Regions from separate parts of the Streptomyces sp. NPDC018031 genome, predicted to be linked through region 3. Evidence: riboswitches for the same ligand, from Rfam matches in the RefSeq annotation. Region 3 holds a riboswitch; each other region holds the start of a gene.
The links. A riboswitch is a leader RNA that binds a small molecule or an ion and turns the genes downstream of it on or off. The one in region 3 is predicted to bind thiamine pyrophosphate.
Positions count from the first base shown of each region.

Region 1: it holds a riboswitch for thiamine pyrophosphate, as region 3 does, so the genes downstream of both, thiO (glycine oxidase ThiO) here and ACH4B3_RS00350 (thiamine ABC transporter substrate binding subunit) in region 3, are expected to answer to the same signal.
Region 2: it holds a riboswitch for thiamine pyrophosphate, as region 3 does, so the genes downstream of both, thiC (phosphomethylpyrimidine synthase ThiC) here and ACH4B3_RS00350 (thiamine ABC transporter substrate binding subunit) in region 3, are expected to answer to the same signal.

Region 1 covers NZ_JBIRFT010000003.1:48,183-55,071, reverse strand. Annotated here, with positions in the region: gene pknB (Stk1 family PASTA domain-containing Ser/Thr kinase) at 1-863, opposite strand, end outside; gene ACH4B3_RS10505 (thiazole synthase) at 1,201-2,001, opposite strand; gene thiS (sulfur carrier protein ThiS) at 2,004-2,204, opposite strand; gene thiO (glycine oxidase ThiO) at 2,201-3,418, opposite strand; TPP riboswitch at 3,415-3,529, opposite strand; gene ACH4B3_RS10490 (NAD(P)/FAD-dependent oxidoreductase) at 3,689-5,026, shown strand; gene ACH4B3_RS10485 (Rv2175c family DNA-binding protein) at 5,126-5,491, shown strand; gene thiE (thiamine phosphate synthase) at 5,562-6,236, shown strand; gene metF (methylenetetrahydrofolate reductase [NAD(P)H]) at 6,391-6,889, shown strand, end outside.
Region 2 covers NZ_JBIRFT010000004.1:435,925-442,813, forward strand. Annotated here, with positions in the region: gene ACH4B3_RS14200 (IclR family transcriptional regulator) at 1-1, shown strand, start outside; gene ACH4B3_RS14205 (SsgA family sporulation/cell division regulator) at 114-602, shown strand; gene ACH4B3_RS14210 (YibE/F family protein) at 1,224-2,657, opposite strand; TPP riboswitch at 2,728-2,884, shown strand; gene thiC (phosphomethylpyrimidine synthase ThiC) at 2,877-4,640, shown strand; gene ACH4B3_RS14220 (metallophosphoesterase) at 4,873-6,009, opposite strand; gene ACH4B3_RS14225 (LacI family DNA-binding transcriptional regulator) at 6,229-6,889, opposite strand, start outside.
Region 3 covers NZ_JBIRFT010000001.1:98,208-105,096, reverse strand. Annotated here, with positions in the region: gene ACH4B3_RS00360 (phosphatidate cytidylyltransferase) at 1-1,024, shown strand, start outside; gene rlmN (23S rRNA (adenine(2503)-C(2))-methyltransferase RlmN) at 1,188-2,300, shown strand; TPP riboswitch at 2,376-2,480, shown strand; gene ACH4B3_RS00350 (thiamine ABC transporter substrate binding subunit) at 2,476-3,555, shown strand; gene ACH4B3_RS00345 (ABC transporter permease) at 3,627-5,240, shown strand; gene ACH4B3_RS00340 (ABC transporter ATP-binding protein) at 5,241-6,284, shown strand; gene ACH4B3_RS00335 (hypothetical protein) at 6,566-6,889, opposite strand, start outside.

The DNA of each region.
Region 1 (6,889 bases), on a different contig from region 3:
AGGTCCAGCTGGGCGTCGGTGAGCGCGGCGCGAGCCGCCCGGGCGACCCCGAGCAGCTCCACCGCGTCGGCCGGACGCAGCTCCGGATCGCGGGCGGTGGCCCCGGTGACCAGTGCGTCCAACTGCGGCGCGAGCCCCGGGACCAGCACCGACGGCGGTGTGACGTCCTCGTGCAGATGCTGGAAGAGGATCTGTGCCGGGGTGCCCCCGGCGTGCGGCTTGGCGCCGGTCAGCATCTCGTACAGCACCACGCCGCAGGCGTAGATGTCCGCCCGGGTGTCCGCGGTGCCGTGCTCGATCTGCTCCGGGGCCAGGTACGAGACGGTGCCCATGATCGACTGGGTGTCGGTGCCGGTGGCCGCGTCCACCGGGCGGGCCAGCCCGAAGTCGGCGACCTTGACCCGGCCGTCGTCGCCGATCAGCACGTTCTCCGGCTTCATGTCACGGTGCACGAAACCGGCCCGGTGCGCCGCGCCCAGTGCCGCGAGCACCGGTTCCAGGATGTCCAGCGCGGCGCGCGGCTGCAGCGCCCCGCGCTCCCGCAGCACGTCCCGCAGCGTGCACCCGGCGACGTACTCCATGGCCAGGAAGACGTAGCGGCCGTCGGTGCCCTGGTCGAAGACGCCCACCACGTTGGGGTGGGCGAGCCGGGCCACGGACTTCGCCTCACGGATGAAGCGCTCCACGAAGGCGCCGTCGGCGGCGAGCGTCGGGTGCATCACCTTGAGGGCGACCACCCGGTCCAGACGGGTGTCGACGGCCCGGTAGACCGTGGCCATGCCGCCCACGGCGATCCGCGCGTCGACGCGGTAGCGGCCGTCGAGCACCTGGCCGACGAGCGGATCCTGCAGGGTCGTATCCACGGGACAGGAGTCTACGAGCCGTCCTCGACACCCTGTGCCACCTGCGCCGCGACCGGCTGCTACTGCAGCCGAACAGTGACATGCCGCCATGGCGCCCACCCCGGCGGGCGGGGCGGGCGCCAGGCCAGCGGGCGCCCGGGACGACCGCGGTCCCGGGGCGGCCGGCCGCGCGCCCGCGGGTGCCCGGTGTCCGCCCCTGCGGCCCCGGCCCGGACGGGCCCTGCGGCCTCGGCCCGGACGGGCCCGGCGGCCCGGACAAGCCTTGTGGCCCCGGCCCGGTGGGCGGTGCCGCGGGGGCGGCGAGCGCCCGAGCGGTCAGCCGCGCACCGCGCGCACATCAGCTCCCGAAGGCGGGGCGTTCCGGGTCGAAGTCGGCCAGGCCGCTGGTCGGTGAGGAGGCGTGGGCGAAGTGGCGGCGCGGGATCCGGCCGGCCCGGTGGGCCAGCCGGCCCGCCTCGACCGCGTGCCGCATCGCCTCCGCCATCAGCACCGGCTCCTGGGCGCGGGTCACCGCGGACGCCAGCATCACGGCCGCGCACCCCAGCTCCATGGCGAGCGCCGCGTCCGAGGCCGTCCCGGCGCCCGCGTCCAGCACCACCGGCACCTGCGCCCGCTCCACGATCAGCTGGAAGTTGTGCGGGTTGCGGATGCCCAGCCCGGATCCGATGGGCGACCCCAGCGGCATCACGGCAGCACAGCCCACGTCCTCCAGCTTGCGGGCGAGCACCGGGTCGTCGTTGGTGTACGGCAGCACGGTGAACCCGTCGTCGACCAGGATCTCGGCGGCGTCCAGCAGCTCCACCGGGTCCGGGAGCAGGGTCCGCTCGTCGGCCACCACCTCCAGTTTGATCCAGTCGGTGCCGAGCGCCTCCCGGGCCAGCCGGGCGGTGAGCACCGCCTCGCCCGCGGTGAAGCAGCCCGCCGTGTTGGGCAGCACCCGGATCCCGAGCCGGTCCAGCACGGACAGCACCGAGCCCTGCACGGTGGGGTCCAGCCGCCGCATCGCGACGGTGGTCAGCTGGGTGCCGCTCGCGACCAGGGACCGCTCCAGCACCTCCAGGCTGGGCGCGCCGCCCGTACCCATGATCAGTCGGGAGTCGACGGACACCCCGCCGATGACCAGCGGATCGTCAGCCATGCTCAGCCTCCCTGGACCGCGGTGAGGACCTCGACCCGGTCGCCGTCACCGAGCGGGGTACGGGGCCACTGGCTCCTGGGCACCACGCTCTCGTTGACGGCGGCGGCGACACCGCCGGCGGCCGGGGTGAGCGTGGCCACCAGCAGGTCGAGGGTGAAGCCGTCGGGGATCTCGCGGGTCTCGCCGTTGACGCTGACGGTCATGCGGGCTGCTCCTGACGTGGTGGTACCTGCCCCGCCCCGCCGGCCGCGGGGGAGGGTGCGGACGGGCGCCGGGAGGAGAAGCGCCGGGGGGAGAACGGGCGGGCGTGGGCGGGGAGTTCGCCGGTGGTGAGCGCCTCGGCCATGATGTCGCCGGTGACCGGGGTGAGCAGCACGCCGTTGCGGTGGTGCCCGGTCGCCAGCTGGAGGCCGGGCAGGTCGGTGGGGCCCAGCAGCGGGGCGTTGTCCGGGGAGCCGGGCCGCAGCCCGGCACGGGTCTCGGTGAGCGGCAGTTCGGTGATGCCGGGCACCAGCTCGTGGGCGTCGCGGAGGAGTTCGTACACCCCGCCCGCGGTGACCGTGGTGTCCCAGCCCATCTCCTCGCTGGTGGCACCGACCACCAGCTCGCCGTTCTCCCGCGGCACCAGGTACACGTGCCCGCCGCGCACCACGGCCCGCACGGTGCGGGAGAGGAACGGCGCGTAGCCGGCGGGCACCCGCAGCCGCAGCACCTGGCCCTTCACCGGGCGCACCGGCGGCAGCACCTCGGGCGGGACCCCGGCGAGCCGGCCGCTGTGGCTGCCCGCGGCGAGCACCGTGCGGTGCGCCGGCAGCCGGGTGCCGTCCGCCGTCACCACCCCGGCCGCCCGGTCGCCGTCCAGCACCAGGCGCTCCGCCCGGGTGCGGTGGAGGGCCACCCCGGCCCGCCGGCAGGCGGTCACCAGCGCGGCGGCCAGCCGCCGCGGATCGGTCTGGTGGTCACCCTCCACCCGCAGCCCGCCGCACACCCCGGGCGCCAGCATCGGCTCCAGGCGGCGGCATTCACGTCCGGTCAGCCACTCCGCCTCCAGCCCGCAGCGCTGCTGGAGCGCGTGCAACTCCCGCAACTGCGCCCGGTCGTCGGCGTCGAGGGCCACGGCCAGGGTGCCGCAGGCGCGGAAACCGATGTCCTGGCCGCTCGCCGCCTCCAGTTCGGCGGCGAACTCCGGATAGCGCGCCGCGGAGGCCAGGTTGAGGCCGAGCAGTGTCTCCTCGCCGTGCGCGAGCTCGGTCACCGCGGCCAGCATGCCGGCCGCCACCTGGGCGGCGCCCTGGCCGGGTTCGGGGTCGGTCACCGCGCAGCTCAGCCCGCGCTGGGCCGCCCGCCAGGCCGTGACCAGGCCGATGATGCCGCCGCCGACCACCAGGACGTCGTACGGCTCGGATACCGCATGCATGGGCGGATCGCCCCTCCCTTCGCCGGCATGACCCGGATCAGGTTCGTACGGTCGGAGGCCGCGACAGCCTCCCTCTCAGCCCGGTGCGTCCGGGCTCCCGCGAGTGCTCTGTGCCCGCCACCCTAGTACGCCGCCCGAAGGAGCCGGAAGGGCGTGGTCCCCCCGCCCCGGGCCACCGGGGGTGCGGCCGGCCCGGCGCGCCGCCGGTGTGCCGGAGATCTCCTCGCGAGGTGTTCCGGCCGACCGGCCGCCCCGTCCTACAGTGATCGGGTGAGCGATGGGCTGAGGACACCGACACCGACCGGCACCCGGGGCACCGACGGAGGACGGGTGGTGATCGTCGGCGCCGGGGTGGCCGGAGTGCAGACCGCGGTCGCGCTGCGCGAGGAGGGCTGGTCCGGGGAGATCGTGCTGCTGGGGGCGGAACCGCACCAGCCGTACGACCGCCCGCCGCTGTCCAAGGCCGTGCTGCTGGGCAAGGCCGACGGCTCGGCGTTCGACGTGGACTTCGCCGGCCTCGGGGTGGAACTCCACCTCGGCCGCCGCGCCACCGCGCTGCGGACCGGCGAGCGGCTGCTGCTCACCGACTCCGGACCCGTCGGCTACGACCACCTGGTCCTCGCGACCGGCGCGGAACCCCTCCTGCTGCCCGGCCAGGAGCGGCCCGCGGCGGGGGAGCGGCCCGCCGAGGGCGGCCCCGGCATCCATCTGCTGCGCACCCTGGACGACGCGGAGCGCCTGCGTCCGGTACTCGCCCGGCAGCATGACGTCGTGGTGGTCGGCGCGGGCTGGATCGGCGCGGAGTTCGCCACCGCGGCGCGCGAGGCGGGCTGCGCGGTGACCGTCGTGGAGGCCGCCGACCGGCCGCTCGCCGGCGCGCTGCCGCCGGAGGTCGCCGCCTACCTCGCGGGCTGGTACCTGGACAGCGGCGCCGCGCTCATCACCGGGGCCCGGGTCGTCGGGGTGGACGAGTCCGGGGTGCTGATCGCCGGGGGCGAGGGCCAAGGCGGCGGCGCGGACGGCACCACCCGGCTGCGCGCCGACGCGGTGGTCGTCGGGATCGGGGCCCGGCCCGCCACCGACTGGCTCGCCGGATCCGGCGTCGAGCTGGCCGCGGACGGCTCGGTGCGGGCGGACCAGTGGCTGCGCACCTCCGCCCCGGAGGTGTACGCGGTCGGCGACTGCGCCTCCTTCCCCTCCGCCCGCTACGGCGAACGGCTGCTGGTCCACCACTGGGACAACGCCCTGCAGGGGCCGCGCACCGTCGCCGCCAACCTGGTCGGCTCGCGGCGGCCGCAGTTCACCGGTGCCGTCTACGACCCGGTGCCCTACTTCTGGTCCGAGCAGTTCGGCCGCTTCGTGCAGTACGCCGGACACCACACCGCCGACGACGAGCTGCTGTGGCGCGGCGACCCCGGCGGCGCCGCCTGGTCGGTGTGCTGGCTGCGGGACGGTCGCCTGGTCGCCCTGCTGGCCGTCGGCCGGCCCCGGGACCTGGCCCAGGGGCGCAAGCTCGTGGAGCGCGGCGCGCTGATCGACCGCGCCCGGGCGGCGGACGCCTCGGTGCCGCTGAAGTCCGCGGTCCTCGGCGACGCCGCCGGCGCCTGACGCCCCCTCGCCCACCGGTGGCCGACCGGTGGGCCACCGTGCCCCCATGGGACGCGGAGCGTTCGCGATGAGTCCGTGGTGGATGGCAGGCTTGTTCCCGTGACCGAGATTGACGCAAAGATCGATGCCCTGGTGCCCGCCTGGCTCAACCTCCCCGACATCGCCGAACGCCTCGACGTCGAGGTGACCCGGGTCCGGCAGCTGGTCAAGGAAGGCCAGCTGATCGCCGTGCGGCGGGGCGAGAACCGGGTTCTCATGGTCCCCGCCGCGTTCATCGGGGAGGGGAAGGTCGTCAAGGGACTCAGCGGGACGCTGACCCTGCTGAGGGACGACGGCTTCAGCGACGAGGAGATGCTGGAGTGGCTCTTCACCCCCGACCCCACCCTGCCCGGCACCCCCGCGGAGGCCCTGCGCGAGAATCGCGGTACGGAGGTGAAGCGCCGCGCCCAGGCGCTCGCCGTCTGAACCGAGGAGCCGTCACGGGGTGCGGGCCGGACAACCGGCCCGCACCCCGCCGATCTGGGGGGTACCGCCCATGGCAACCGTCGCCGTCACCGCCGAGGCCGCGCACCGGCAGCTCGCCGACGCCCGGCTCTACCTGTGCACCGACGCCCGCAGGCGCCAGGGCGACCTGCCGGAGTTCCTGGACGCGGTGCTGGCGGGCGGCGTCGACATCGTCCAGCTGCGCGACAAGGGCATGGAAGCCGGTGCGGAGCTGGAGCACCTCGCGGTCTTCGCCGACGCCTGCCGGCGGCACGGCAAGCTGCTCGCGGTCAACGACCGCGCCGACGTCGCGCACGCCATCGGCTCCGACGTGCTCCACCTGGGGCAGGGCGACCTGCCGGTGCCGGCGGCCCGGGCGATCCTGGGCCCCCGGGTGCTGATCGGCCGGTCCACCCATGCCGAGGCGGAGGTGGACGCGGCGATCGCCGAGCCCGGCGTCGACTACTTCTGCACCGGCCCGTGCTGGCCCACCCCCACCAAGCCGGGACGGCACGCCCCCGGGCTGGAGCTGGTGCGGTACGCCGCCGCCCGGCAGCCCGCCCGGCCGTGGTTCGCCATCGGCGGGATCGACGCGGCCAACCTCGACGAGGTGCTGGACGCCGGTGCCCGGCGGGTGGTGGTGGTGCGTGCCATCACCGAGGCGGACGACCCCGGTGCCGCCGCCGCCGCGCTGGCCGAGCGGGTGCGCGCGGCCGCGGCCGGCTGATCCGGCGGCCCCATCCGGGCGTGCGGCGGCCGGCCGCCCGCCCGGACGCTCCGCATCCCGGAAAAGTGTCCGCACTGCGGACAGGGGTCCGACGAAACGGGCATATCGCCTCGGTCGGCTGGGCGTGCGTGACGGCGCTGGCTAACCTGCCGGTATGGCCCTAGGCACTGCTTCCACCAGGACAGACCGCGCACGCACGGTGCGCGAACTGCTCGCCTCCGGCGAACAGTCCTATTCGTTCGAGTTCGCCGCCCCGAAGACGGAGAAAGGCGAACGGACCCTGTGGAACGCCATTCGCCGCATCGAGGCGGTCTCCCCGACCTTCGTCTCCGTGACCTACGGGGCGGGCGGCTCCTCCCGGGAGGGCACCGTCCGCGCCACCGAGCGCATCGCCACCGACACCACGCTCACCCCGGTCGCCCACCTCACCGCCGTCAACCACTCCCTGGCGGAACTGCGCAACATCATCGGCCAGTACGCCGACGCCGGCATCAGGAACATGCTCGCCGTCCGCGGTGACCCGCCCGGCGACCCCATGGGCGAGTGGATCCGCCACCCCGAGGGCGTCAGCTACGCCGCCGAGCTGGTCCGGCTGATCAAGGAGTCCGGCGACTTCTGCGTGGGCGTCGCCGCCTTCCCCGAGATGCACCCGC
Region 2 (6,889 bases), on a different contig from region 3:
AAAACGCACTGCTTGTGGTCCGTCAGGCACTTGGCGGAGCATGTTGTCAAGAGGGCCAAGGGGTTAAAACCCGGCCATTCCCAATCGATTCGGGGCGGCGAACGATGCGAGACATGCGCGACACAGTCCAGGCGGAAGTGACGATGTCCTTCGTGGTCTCCCAGGACCTGTCCTTCCGTATCCCGGTCGAGCTGGCGTACGACAGCAATGATCCGTACGCCGTGGAAATCACCTTTCACTTGCCCGGGGACGCCCCCGTGACCTGGGCCTTCGCACGTGAACTGCTGCTCGACGGGCTCAGCGGGCCGGCCGGGGAGGGCGACGTCCACATCACCCCCGCCGGACCCGGCACCCTGGGCGGGGACCTGCTGGCCGACCCGCCGGGGCGAAGCGAGGGCGAGCCGGCCCAGGGGGTGTTCATCCGGCTCCAAGTGGGCGGGGAAGGGGCCCTGTTCCGATCCGGCACCGCCCCGCTGATCGCCTTCCTGGACCGCACCGACCGGCTGGTCCCGTTCGGCGAGGAGCGGGAGGCGGGCGATCCGGTCGCCGACCTGGACGCGGTCCTCGGCCAGATCCTCGCCCAGGACCGGTACGCGGGCTGAGCCCGGCCCGGAACGAACCGGGCGGGAGCGCCCCCGGGCCGCTGCAGAATCGGTCCGGCGAGCCGCCGCCCTGGCGGAGTGCCCGAGGGGGCCGCGTCCGGACACGGGCCGGATCCGGCGGGGCCGGCTCCGCCGGGGTCGTGCCGCCTGCCGGGCGGAACGGGTCCGTTGCGTGCGTGCCGCCTGCCGGCGGAGCGGGTCCGGGGGTGCGTGCCGCCTGCCGGCGGAGCGTGCCCGGCGAACCCGGGTCCGGCGAGCCCTTGCCCGGGTCCGGCGCGTCGGTGCCCGGCGGAGCTTGCCCGGGAGTCCTCGCCGCGTGCACCCGTGCCGGGCGGAGCGCGCCCGGCGCCGTGCCGCACGCCCGGGTGCCGCGGCCCGGCCGGGCGAGCCCGTGTGCCTGGCAACGCCACCGCCCCGCCGCCGCCCGCCCCGCGGCGGGCCCGCACCGGACGACCGGAGCCCGCCGCGCCGCCGCCACCGCGGCGCACCGGCGCCGGCCGCCGGGAGCCTGCCGCGCACCGCCGGCCGTCGCCTCCGCGGCCCGACGATCGGCCGGCGGCCCCGAAGCCCGCCCACCGCACGCCGCCCGCGTGGCCTGGGCGCCCCCGGCGGCCCGTCCGGCTAGCGTCCGCCCCGCGGCTTCGCCCGCCGGCGGCGGCCCCGCCCGGCCCCCACACCCCGGCCCGGCGCGCTCGCCCCGGCGGACCCGGGCCTGCCCCCGGCGGCTGCCCCGCCGCCGGCCGCCGCGGGCCGGTCGGCCGAGACCACCAGCGCGGCCAGCGCCGTGGTCACCGGCACCGACGCCACCAGCCCGATGCTGCCCACCAGGGTGCGCAGGATCTCCTCGGCGACGATCTCGCTCGTCGCCACCGTGCCCACCCCGCTGTCCGCGATGCTGAACAGCAACAGCAGCGGCAGCGACGCACCCGCGTAGGCCAGCACCAGGGTGTTGACCACCGAAGCGATGTGGTCCCGGCCGATCCGCATGGCGGCCGCGTAGAGTTTCCGCCAACCCGCCGACGGGTCGGCGTCCTTGAGCTCCCAGACCGCCGAGGTCTGGGTCACCGTCACGTCGTCCAGCACGCCCAGCGACCCGATGATCACGCCGGCCAGCAGCAGGCCGCGGATCTCGATGTCGGGGTACAGCCCGTGCACCAGCCCGGTCTGGTCGTCGGTGTTCCCGGTCAGCGCCGCCCAGCCGATGAACACCGAGCCCAGCACCGCGATCAGCAGCAGTGAGATCAACGTGCCCAGTACCGCCACCGACGTCCGGGCGGTCAGCCCGTGGCAGAGGTAGAGCGCGATCAGCATGATGGCGCTGCCGCCGATCACCGCCACCAGCAGCGGGTTCGAGCCCTGCAAGATCGCCGGCAGGATGAACGTGGTCAGCACCCCGAAACTGATGGCCAGCGCCACCAGGGCGAAGACCCCGCGCAGCCGGCCCACCGCCACCACGACCAGCGCGAACAGCCCCGCCAGCACCGCCATCGGCATCCCGCGGTCCACATCGCTCACCGAGTACTGGAGGTTCTTCGGCGCCTTCGGCGCGTACGACAGCTTCAGCTTCTGGCCCGTGGTGTAGTGCCGGGAGGCGCTCGGCTGCACGATCTCGTCGAACCGGTGGCCCTCGTCCTTGCCGGAGGTCACCTCGATGGTGGCCCGCTCGCACGGCTCGTCCGCATCGCCCGGCGGCCGCGCGGCGTCCCCCTCGCCGGGGGCCGGCGGCTGCTGCGGCTGCGCGTTGACGTCCGCGCAGTTCACCTCCTCGACCTCCACCACCCGGCCGGAGGCCCTCTGCTGGTCGAAGCCGAGTCCGCTGGGTCCGCCCCTGCTGCCGTCCGGCGTGCCGCCGGGCCACAGCACGATCAGCCCCACCACGACCACCGCCGTGAAGGGGATCAGCACCGCGGCGATCACCTTCCGCAGATGCGCGGATACCGGAGTGGCCGGGCCGTGTCCGTGTCCGTGCCCATGGCCGTGTCCGTGCCCCGGTGACGGGCCGGGCGCGGGGCGGTGCGCGTCGTCGTGCGAGTGGTCCTCAGGTGTCGGAGTCACGGCCCGATCATCGCAAGAGAAGGTGGGCCCCCTGTTCAGCACGCCCGGACAACCGTTAGCCTCATGGCACCTTTGCAATCGCGGGAGCTCGGAGCACCGGGCTGAGAGGGCGCTGACCTCCGTGGCGAGCAGCCGGCCGAGCCGGCACTCCGCTGCGGACACCGCTGCGTCGACCGCTGAACCTGTTACCGGGTAATGCCGGCGTAGGGAGTAGGTCTGATGACCGTTCAGGATGCACACACGCCTGCCGCCAGCCAGGTCGAGCAGATCGGCTGGCACAAGGACTACGTGACCGGTTCGCGCCCGGACCTCCGGGTTCCGGTGCGGCGCGTGCACCTCACCAATGGCCAGGACGTGCGCTTGTACGACACCTCCGGCCCGTACACCGACCCGGCCGTGGAGACGGACGTCCGCCGCGGCCTGTCGCCGCTCCGGGAGAACTGGATCGTCGGCCGGGGCGACACCGAGGAATACGCCGGGCGCCCCCTGCGCCCGGAGGACGACGGGATCAAGCACACCGCGCCGCGCGGCGGCCTGAAGAACCTCGACGCGGTCTTCCCCGGCCGCCCGCGGCTGCCCCGCCGCGGCCGCGACGGCGCCGCGGTGACCCAGCTCGCGTACGCCCGGCGCGGCGAGATCACCGCCGAGATGGAGTACGTGGCGGTCCGCGAGAACGTCTCGCCGGAGACCGTGCGCGAGGAGATCGCCGCCGGCCGGGCCGTCCTCCCGGCGAACATCAACCACCCGGAGATCGAGCCGATGATCATCGGCAAGAAGTTCCTGGTGAAGGTGAACGCCAACATCGGCAACTCCGCCGTCACCTCCTCCATCGAGGAAGAGGTGGAGAAGATGACCTGGGCCACCCGGTGGGGCGCCGACACGGTCATGGACCTCTCCACCGGCCGCAACATCCACACCACCCGCGAGTGGGTGCTGCGCAACTCCCCCGTGCCCATCGGCACCGTGCCCCTCTACCAGGCCCTGGAGAAGGTCGACGGCAAGGCCGAGGAGCTGACCTGGGAGATCTACAAGGACACGGTCATCGAGCAGGCCGAACAGGGCGTCGACTACATGACCGTGCACGCCGGCGTGCTGCTGCGCTACGTGCCGCTGACCGCGCGCCGCAAGACCGGCATCGTCTCGCGCGGCGGCTCCATCATGGCCGCGTGGTGCCTGGCGCACCACAAGGAGAGCTTCCTCTACGAGAACTTCGAGGAGCTCTGCGAGATCCTCGCCTCCTACGACGTCACCTACTCGCTCGGTGACGGCCTGCGCCCCGGCTCCATCGCGGACGCCAACGACGAGGCGCAGTTCGCGGAGCTGAAGACGCTCGGCGAGCTGAACCGGATCGCCAAGCGGCACAACGTCCAGACCATGATCGAGGGCCCGGGCCACGTCCCGATGCACAAGATCAAGGAGAACATCGACCTCCAGCAGGAGATCTGCGAGGAGGCGCCGTTCTACACCCTGGGCCCGCTGACCACGGACGTCGCGCCCGCCTACGACCACATCACCTCGGGCATCGGCGCCGCGATGATCGCCTGGTGGGGCACCGCGATGCTCTGCTACGTCACCCCCAAGGAGCACCTGGGCCTGCCCGACCGCGACGACGTCAAGACCGGCGTCATCACGTACAAGATCGCCGCCCACGCGGCGGATCTGGCCAAGGGGCACCCCGGCGCCCAGGAGTGGGACGACGCCCTCTCCGACGCGCGCTTCGAGTTCCGCTGGGAGGACCAGTTCAACCTGGCCCTCGACCCGGACACGGCCCGCGCCTTCCACGACGAGACGCTCCCCGCCGAGCCGGCGAAGACCGCGCACTTCTGCTCCATGTGCGGCCCCAAGTTCTGCTCGATGAAGATCTCCCAGGACATCCGCCGCCGGCACGGCGGTGAGCTGGACGAGATCGAGGCCGGGATGGCGGAGAAGTCCCGGGAGTTCGCCGAGGCGGGCAACCGGGTCTACCTGCCGATCGCCGACTGACCCGGCGTCCCGGCTCGCTTCCGGGCCCGGCCCACGACGGCCGGGCCCGGAGCGGTGCCTTCGCGATGCCGCGCTCCGGAGCGGTGCCTTCGCGATGCCGGGCCCCGGAGCGGCGCCTTCGCGGCGCCGGGCGCCGTGCCGGGGACCGGTGGTGCGGGTGTCCCGTCACCGCTGCGGGTGTGCGGGGGCGTCCGGGCGGTGGCCTGGCGGCTCGGTCCGGGGCCCGGGGCGCTCAGTTGGCCAGCGGCAGCTGTACGACCAGCAGCTTTCCGGCCATGGTGACGCCGCCGTCCATGGCGATGGCCAGGTCGTCCGCGTAGATGTGCGGGCCGTCCACGGACGGGGCGCCGCCGTCCTCGCCGTCCTCCGAGCCCACCTCGCCGAGCAGGTAGGGGATGGGGCTGTGCCCGTGGACCACGCGCCGGCCGCCGTAGGTCTGGAGGAGTTCCCGGGCGGCCAGCGGGCCGGCGTCCTCGTCGCGGAAGGCGAACCGCTTGGTGAACTTGCGGAACAGGTCCCAGCACTCGTCGGCGTCACTGCGCTGGAGCGCCTCGGTCACCGCGTCGTTCACGGCCTCGATGGAGTCGCCGTACTCCAGGTAGGCGGTGGTGTCGGAGTGCACCAGCAGGTGCCCGTCCTCCTCGGCCATCGCGTCCAGCCGGGACATCCACTGCAGGTGGTGGTCCTCCAGCCGGTCCATGTCGGTGCGCTGCCCGCCGTTGAGCAGCCAGGCGGCGTGGAAGGAGGCGGTGCCCGCGCCGGAGTTGACCGGGGTGTCGCCGAAGCGCTTGGCGCCGATCAGGAGCAGTTCGTGGTTGCCCATCAGGGCCTTGCAGTAGCCGCCGGCCGCCGCGGCCTGGGCGGAGAGCTGCATCACCAGGTCGATGACGCCGATGCCGTCCGGGCCCCGGTCGGTGAAGTCGCCGAGGAACCACAGCCGGGTGTTGCCCGCCGACCAGTTGCCGTCGGCGTCGATGAGCCCCTCGGCGGCGAGGGCCGCGCGCAGTTCGTCGTGGTAGCCGTGGACGTCGCCGACGACGAAGAGCGGTCCGGGGCCGTCGGTCGACTCGGCGGGGCGCGCGGCGTCGGGGACCGGGGTGAGGGTGACGGTGGGCCGGTCGTCCGGGGGGACCAGCGGGCGGTCGACCATGGTGTGCCCGGGGCCCATGAGCGGCAGGCTGCGCTCGGTCGGGGTGTACTCCGGCACCTCGGCGGGGGTGGGGGGCTGGGCGGAGGTGGTGGCCGGCTGGGGCGTGGCGTAGGGGCGCGGGCGCACCGGAGGAGGCACCGGCGACGTGGCGTACGTGGGTACGGGCGGTTCCGCCGCCGTGGTCCGTGCCGTGGGTCCCAGACCGGCCCCCTGAGTCATCGACCCCTCCACCATCGCGCTGCCGTGCACCTTGAGGACCGTGCCTGGTCGAGGGCGGTCCGCGGTGTCATCCGCCCATCATAGGAATGACGGTCAGGGCTTGTGACGCACCAGGGTGCCGTCAATCGGGGCCAGGCTCCACTCCACCGGCCATTTCTCCCGAATTGACCTGGTAGCGATGGCGCACAGACTACCGACGACATGGCGTTGTCCGGTTGTTCAGCCTCCGGTGGGGCCGCGTGGCGGGCTGACCGTGGTGCGCGGTGGCCGCCGCTGTGAGGAGGTCCGGATCATCAGCTCGGTCGGTATGACCTGTTCGACCGGTCGTCCGGGGTCGTGCCCCTCGATGGCGTCGATCAGCAGTTGGACCACGGCGGTGCCGATCCGGCGCGGTTTGAGGGAGAGGGTGGTGATCGGTGGGTCGGTGGCCGAGTAGACGGCCGATTCGCTGCAGCAGATGAGCAGCAGGTCGTCGGGGACGCGCAGGCCGTAGCGGCGGGCGGCGGCGAGCAGATCGGTGCCGTTGGGGTCGAACAGGCCGTAGACGGCGTCCGGACGGTCGGGCCGGGCGAGTAACCGGTCGGCGGCCACCGCGCCGGCGCAGGGGTCGTGCGCCGGGTACTCCTCGTACACCGGCTCCTGGCCGACCCGCTCGCACCATGTCAGATAGGCGGTGGTGGACAGCCGGGTGTAGGTGTCGGTGGAGGTTCCGGTGAGCAGTCCGACGCGGCGGGCGCCGGCCTCCGAGAGGTGTTCCAGCAGGCCGGTGACGGCGGCGGTGTGGTCGTTGTCGACCCAGGCGGTGACCGGGAGGGTGCCGGCCGGGCGGCCGTCGCTGACGACGGGGATGCCCTGGCGGAGGAGTTCGGCGACCACCGGG
Region 3 (6,889 bases):
GCAGACTCGGCCCATGCCCACCGTTCCCGACGCAGGCGGACACCAGGACGACCGTGACCGGGGGGCCGCTCGGCCGAGCGGCCCCGCGGACCGCGGCGGCCGGGAGCCGGCCCACCGGCAGCACCCCGACGGGCCCGCCGCCGGGCACCGGCCGGGTCCGGACCCCGCCGGCCCACCGCCCGCGGCCGCCGCGCCCGCTCCGGCGAAGAAGAGCGCGGGCCGCGACCTGCGCGCCGCGATAGGGGTCGGCGTCGGACTCGGCGCCGTCATCGTCGCGTCGCTCTTCGTCTACAAGACGGTGTTCCTCGGCGTCATAGCGGTGGCCGTGGTGGTCGGCCTGTGGGAGCTGACCTCGCGGCTCGCGGAGCGCAAGGAGATCAGCGTCCCGCTCGTCCCGCTCGCCGTCGGCGGCGTCGCCATGGTGGTGGCCGGCTATGTGCGGGGCGCGGAGGGCGCCTGGGTGGCCGTGGCGCTCACCGCGCTGGCGGTACTCGTCTGGCGGATGACCGAACCGCCGGAGAACTACCTCCGCGATGTGACCGCGGCCGTCTTCACCGCCTTCTACGTGCCGTTCCTCGCCACCTTCGTGGCCCTGATGCTCGCCGCCGACGACGGGCCGCAGCGGGTGCTCACCTTCCTGCTGCTGACCGTGGTCAGCGACACCGGGGCGTACGCCGTCGGCTGGCGCTTCGGCAAGCACAAGCTCGCGCCGCGCATCAGTCCCGGCAAGACCCGGGAGGGACTGCTGGGCGCGGTGGCCTTCGCCATGGTCGCGGGCGCGCTGTGCATGCAGTACGCCATCGACGGCGGGGTCTGGTGGCAGGGCCTGGTGCTCGGGCTCGCGGTCGCGGTCAGCGCCACCCTCGGCGACCTGGGCGAGTCCATGATCAAGCGCGACCTCGGCATCAAGGACATGGGCAAGCTGCTGCCCGGCCACGGCGGGATCATGGACCGGCTGGACTCCCTGCTGCCGACCGCACCGGTGGTCTGGCTGCTGCTGGTGATCTTCGTCGGGCAGGGGTGAATCGCGCCGGTACCCTGGAAGGGCCCGCCTCCGTCAGGTGGCGGGCCCTTTCCACGCCCCGCCACCTGCGGGGCGGCCCCGTCAGCTCTCCGGGACCGGCACCGACGCCGGGCTCCGCGACAGCGGGGATCGCACGCCCTCGTCGCACTGAGGAGTACCCGCCATGGCCCCGCCCGCCCCGGGAGAACTCACTTTCGCCGCGCCGCGCGGAGCCAAGAAGCCCCCGCGCCACCTGGCCGACCTCGACCCCGCCCAGCGCCGGGAGGCGGTCGCCGCCATCGGCGAGAAGCCGTTCCGCGCCAAGCAGCTGTCGCAGCACTACTTCGCCCGGTACGCGCACGACCCGGCGCAGTGGACCGACATCCCCGCCGCGTCCCGCGAGAAGCTGGCGGGTGAGCTGCTGCCCGACCTGATGAGTGTGGTGCGGCACATCTCCTGTGACGACGACACCACCCGCAAGACGCTGTGGCGGCTGTTCGACGGCACCCTGGTGGAGTCGGTGCTGATGCGCTACCCGGACCGGGTCACCATGTGCATCAGCTCCCAGGCGGGCTGCGGCATGAACTGCCCGTTCTGCGCCACCGGCCAGGCCGGGCTGGACCGCAACCTGTCGACCGCGGAGATCGTGCACCAGATCGTGGACGGCATGCGGGCGCTGCGGGACGGGGAGATCCCCGGCGGCCCGGCCCGGCTCAGCAACATCGTCTTCATGGGCATGGGCGAGCCGCTCGCCAACTACAGCCGTGTGATCGGCGCCATCCGCCGGCTGACCGACCCCGAGCCGGACGGCCTGGGGCTGTCCCAGCGCGGCATCACCGTCTCCACGGTGGGGCTGGTCCCGGCGATGCTGCGGTTCGCCGACGAGGGCTTCAAGTGCCGCCTCGCGGTGTCGCTGCACGCGCCGGACGACGAGCTGCGGGACACCCTGGTACCGGTCAACACCCGCTGGAAGGTCCGCGAGGTGCTGGACGCGGCCTGGGAGTACGCCGCCAAGTCCGGCCGGCGGGTCTCCATCGAGTACGCGCTGATCAGGGACATCAACGACCAGGCGTGGCGGGCCGACCTGCTGGGCCGGCTGCTGAAGAACCGCCGGGTGCACGTCAACCTGATCCCGCTCAACCCGACGCCGGGCTCCAAGTGGACCGCCTCCCGTCCCGAGGACGAGCGGGCGTTCGTCGCGGCCCTGGAGGCGCACGGGGTGCCGGTGACCGTCCGGGACACCCGGGGGCAGGAGATCGACGGCGCCTGCGGCCAGCTGGCCGCCGCCGAGCGCTGAGCCGCGGGCGGGCCCGCCGGGGCCCGCCGGACCGGCTGATACTGTGCTTTCGCACAAATGAACAGGCACAAATGAACACTCCGACAGGGGAGCGCGCGAAGCGCTGAGAGTGCGGCACGGCCGCAGACCCTCGGACCTGATCCGGGTCATACCGGCGTAGGGAGTCAGACTCACCATGAACACCAGCCTCCGGCGTGCCCTCGGCATGGCCGTCCTCGGCACGCTCGCCGCCGGTACCCTCGCGGCCTGCGGCGAATCCGGCGACAGCGGCGGCGCCTCGGACACCGTCACCCTGGTCACCCACGAGTCCTTCGCCCTCTCCGAGGAGGTGCAGAAGGAATTCGAGAAGAGCAGCGGCTACCGGCTGCGGATCCTGGAGAACGGGGACGCCGGCGTCGCCGTCAACAAGGCGGTGCTCTCCAAGGGCAACCCGGAGGGCGACGTCTTCTTCGGCGTCGACAACACCCTGCTCTCCCGCGCCCTGGACAACGACGTGTTCACCCCCTACCGGGCCAAGGGGCTGGACCGCATCCCGGAGCGGCTGCAGCTGGACCGCGGCAAGCACCGGGTCACCCCCATCGACACCGGCGAGATCTGCGTCAACTACGACAAGAAGTACTTCGCCGACCACAAGCTCGCCCCGCCGCGGACCTTCGACGACCTCACCGAGCCGGCCTACCGCAACCTGCTGGTCACCGAGAACCCGGCCACCTCCTCGCCCGGCCTCGCCTTCCTGCTGGGCACCGCCGCGGAGTACGGCGACGACGGCTGGCCGGAGTACTGGAAGAAGCTCAAGGCCAACGGCGTCGAGGTGGTCGACGGCTGGGACCAGGCGTACAACGTCCGCTTCTCCGGCTCGGCGAGCGGCCGGAAGGCCGGCGGCGACCGGCCGCTGGTCGTCTCCTACGCCTCCAGCCCGCCCGCCGAGGTCTTCTACGCCGACCCGCGGCCCACGAAGGCCCCGACCGGCGTCGCCACCGGCACCTGCTTCCGGCAGACCGAGTTCGCCGGGCTCCTGGACGGCGCCCGGAACGAGAAGGGCGGCAAGGCGCTGCTGGACTTCCTGATCAGCAAGCGGTTCCAGGAGGACATGCCGCTCAGCATGTTCGTGAACCCGGTGATCGAGGGAGCGAAGCTGCCGGAGGTCTTCACCGAGTTCGGCGCCGAGGCGGACGACCCCGGGACCATGGCGCCGGAGAAGATCGCCAAGGTCCGTGAGCCGTGGGTCAAGTCGTGGTCCTCCCTCGTCCTGTAGAGACCGACGCCGCACCCGCCGCCGCGCCCCGCCGCCGCGACCGGCGCGGTGCGGCGGTGCGGTTCGGCCTGATGGCCGTACCGCTGGCGTTCCTCGCCGTCTTCTTTGCCTATCCCGTCGCGGCGATCACCGCCCGCGGCCTGAAGGCCGGCGGCGAGTGGCGCTTCGCGCGGATCGGCGAGGTGCTCGGCGACCCGGCGGTGCGCGAGGTGCTGTGGTTCACCACCTGGCAGGCCGCCGCCTCCACCGCGCTGACCCTGGCGGTGGCGCTGCCGGGCGCGTACGTCTTCGCCCGCTTCGCCTTCCCCGGCAAGCAGCTGCTGCGCGCCGTGGTGACGGTGCCGTTCGTGCTGCCGACCGTCGTCGCCGGCACCGCCTTCCTCGCCGTCCTCGGCCGCGGCGGCCTCCTGGAGGACCTGTGGGGGGTGCGGCTGGACACCACCGTGTGGGCCATCCTGCTCGCCCACGTCTTCTTCAACTACGCGGTGGTGGTGCGCACCGTGGGCGGGCTGTGGTCCCAGCTCGACCCCCGCCAGGAGGAGGCCGCCCGGGTCCTGGGGGCGAGCCGCCTCGGCGCCTGGCGGCGGGTCACCCTGCCCGCGCTCGCGCCCGCGGTGGCCGCCGCCGCGCTGATGGTCTTCCTGTTCACCTTCACCTCCTTCGGCGTCGTGCAGATCCTCGGTGGCCCGCACTACGCCACCCTGGAGGTGGAGATCTACCGGCAGACCGCCCAGCTGCTGGACCTGCCGACCGCCGCGGTGCTCACCCTGGTGCAGTTCACGGCCGTCGCCGGGCTGCTGGCGGTGCACGCCCGGACGGTGCGGCGCCGGGAGTCCGCGCTGCGGCTGGTCGACCCCGCGCGGACCGCCCGCCGGCCGCGCGGCGCCGCGCAGTGGACGCTGCTCGGCGCGGTGCTCGCGCAGATCGCGCTGCTGATCCTGCTGCCGCTCGCGGTGCTGGTGGAGCGTTCCTTCCGCGGCCCCGACGGCCACTGGCTGGGCTACTACCGCGCCCTGGGCTCGGTCGCGGACAGCGGCGGGGTCTTCCTGGTGCCGCCGATCGAGGCGGTCGGGAACTCGCTCCGGTACGCCGCCGTGGCCACCGTCATCGCGCTGGTCGTCGGCGGCCTGGCGGCCGCCGCCCTCACCCGGCGGGCGGGACGGCTGGTCCGCGGCTTCGACGCGCTGCTGATGCTGCCGCTGGGCACCTCCGCGGTGACCGTCGGCTTCGGCTTCCTCATCGCCCTCGACGAACCCCCGCTCGACCTGCGGGCGTCCTGGATCCTGGTGCCGCTGGCGCAGGCCCTGGTCGGCGTGCCGTTCGTGGTGCGGACCATGCTGCCGGTGCTGCGTGCGGTCGACCCCCGGCTGCGGGAGGCCGCGGCGGTGCTGGGCGCCTCTCCGCTGCGGGCCTGGCGCGAGGTGGACCTGCCGCTGGTGGGGCGGGCGCTGGGGATCGCGGCCGGGTTCGCGTTCGCCGTCTCGCTGGGCGAGTTCGGTGCCACGGTGTTCATCGCCCGGCCGGACAACCCGACCCTGCCGGTGGCGGTGTCCCGCTTCCTCGGCCGGGCCGGCGACATCAACTACGGGCAGGCCATGGCGCTCAGCACGGTCCTGATGCTGGTGTGCGCCTGCTCGCTGCTGCTGCTGGAACGGATCCGGGCCGACCGTACGGGGGAGTTGTAGATGGCGATGCTGCGTCTGGAGGAGGTCACCGTCCGGTTCGGCACCCGGGTGGCGCTGGACGCCGTGGACCTGTCGGTCGCCGAGCACCGGACGGTGTGCGTGCTGGGGCCCAGCGGCAGCGGCAAGTCCACCCTGCTGCGGGTGGTCGCCGGGCTGCAGGGCGTGGACGCCGGACGGGTGTGGCTGGGCGACCGGGACCAGACCGGGGTGCCCACCCACCGCCGCGGGGTGGGGCTGATGTTCCAGGACCACCAGCTGTTCCCGCAGCGCGACGTGGCCGGCAACGTGGCCTTCGGGCTGCGGATGCGCGGGGTGGGCCGCGGCGAACGGGACCGGCGGGTCGCCGAACTGCTGGAGCTGGTGGGACTGCCGGGCGCGCAGCGGCGGGCGGTCGCCGAACTCTCCGGCGGTGAGCAGCAGCGGGTGGCGCTGGCCCGGGCGCTCGCCCCCCGCCCCAAGGTGCTGATGCTGGACGAGCCGCTGGGCCAGCTCGACCGGAGCCTGCGGGAGCGGCTGGTGGTGGAGCTGCGGCAGCTCTTCGACCGGCTGGGCACCACGGTGCTGGCCGTCACCCACGACCAGGGCGAGGCGTTCGCGCTGGCCGACCGGGTGGTGGTGATGGACGGCGGGCGGATCGCGCAGACCGGTACCCCGCTGGAGGTGTGGCAGCGCCCGGCCTCGGAGTTCGTGGCCCGCTTCCTCGGCTTCGACAACGTGGTGGAGGCGTCCGTGCGGGCCGACGCGGCCGACACCCCCTGGGGCAGGGTGCCGGTGCCCGCCGGGTCGCCGGCCGGGCCGTGCCGGCTGCTGGTCCGCCCGGCCGGGATCCGCCTGGTGCCGGAGGCGGACGGGCTGTCCTGCGAGGTCGAGGGCCGCACCTTCCGCGGCGACCACGTGGCGTTGATACTCCGGCCGCGGAACGCGCCCCGGCTGGAGGCCGTCTGCGAGCTGCGGGACGCGCCGGAGACCGGTACCCGGGTGGGCGTCGCGTTCGACGGGGCCGAGGTGGTGCTGCTCCCCGCGGGCTCCGCGCCGGCGGGCTGACCGGGACCTGCCCGAGGCCCGTAGCGTCCGGGCGGGGCGGCCGGCGTCCGTGCCGTCCGGCCGGTCAGCGGCGCGCGCGGGTGCGGCGGGTACGCAGCCGGTACGCGCGGGTCGCCCGGCCCGGGCACGGCCCGTACGCCGAGAACCCGGCGCAGGCCACGACGACGATCCGCGGCGAGTGGTCGTGCCAGGCCGCCGCCCGGTGTTCCCGCCGTGCGGGCAGTCGCCGCGGCGGCGGTGGGCGAGGGCGGCGCCGGGCCGCGCCCGGGCCCGCGGGCGTCTCAGCCGGTCAGCGGCAGGGTGAGCAGCTCCGCGACCGTCCAGGTGACGGCCGCCAGGACGGCGAGCAGCACCCCGCCGCGCAGGGCGGCCGCTCCCCGCAGCAGCCGGTTGCTCGCCCCGATCCGCAGCAGGGTGCCGCCGGTGTCCCGGCGGGCGCCCCGGACCTCCAGCGCGGAGGTGAGCGCGGTGGCCGTGACGCACACCATGACCAGGGCCGCGCCGAGCCCGGCGACCGGTCCGGTGGAGCGCAGCGCACCCCCGTACAGGTCGACCACCGCGCAGGCGCCGGTGGCCACCGCGCACAGCGCGCCCAGCGGCCGGCC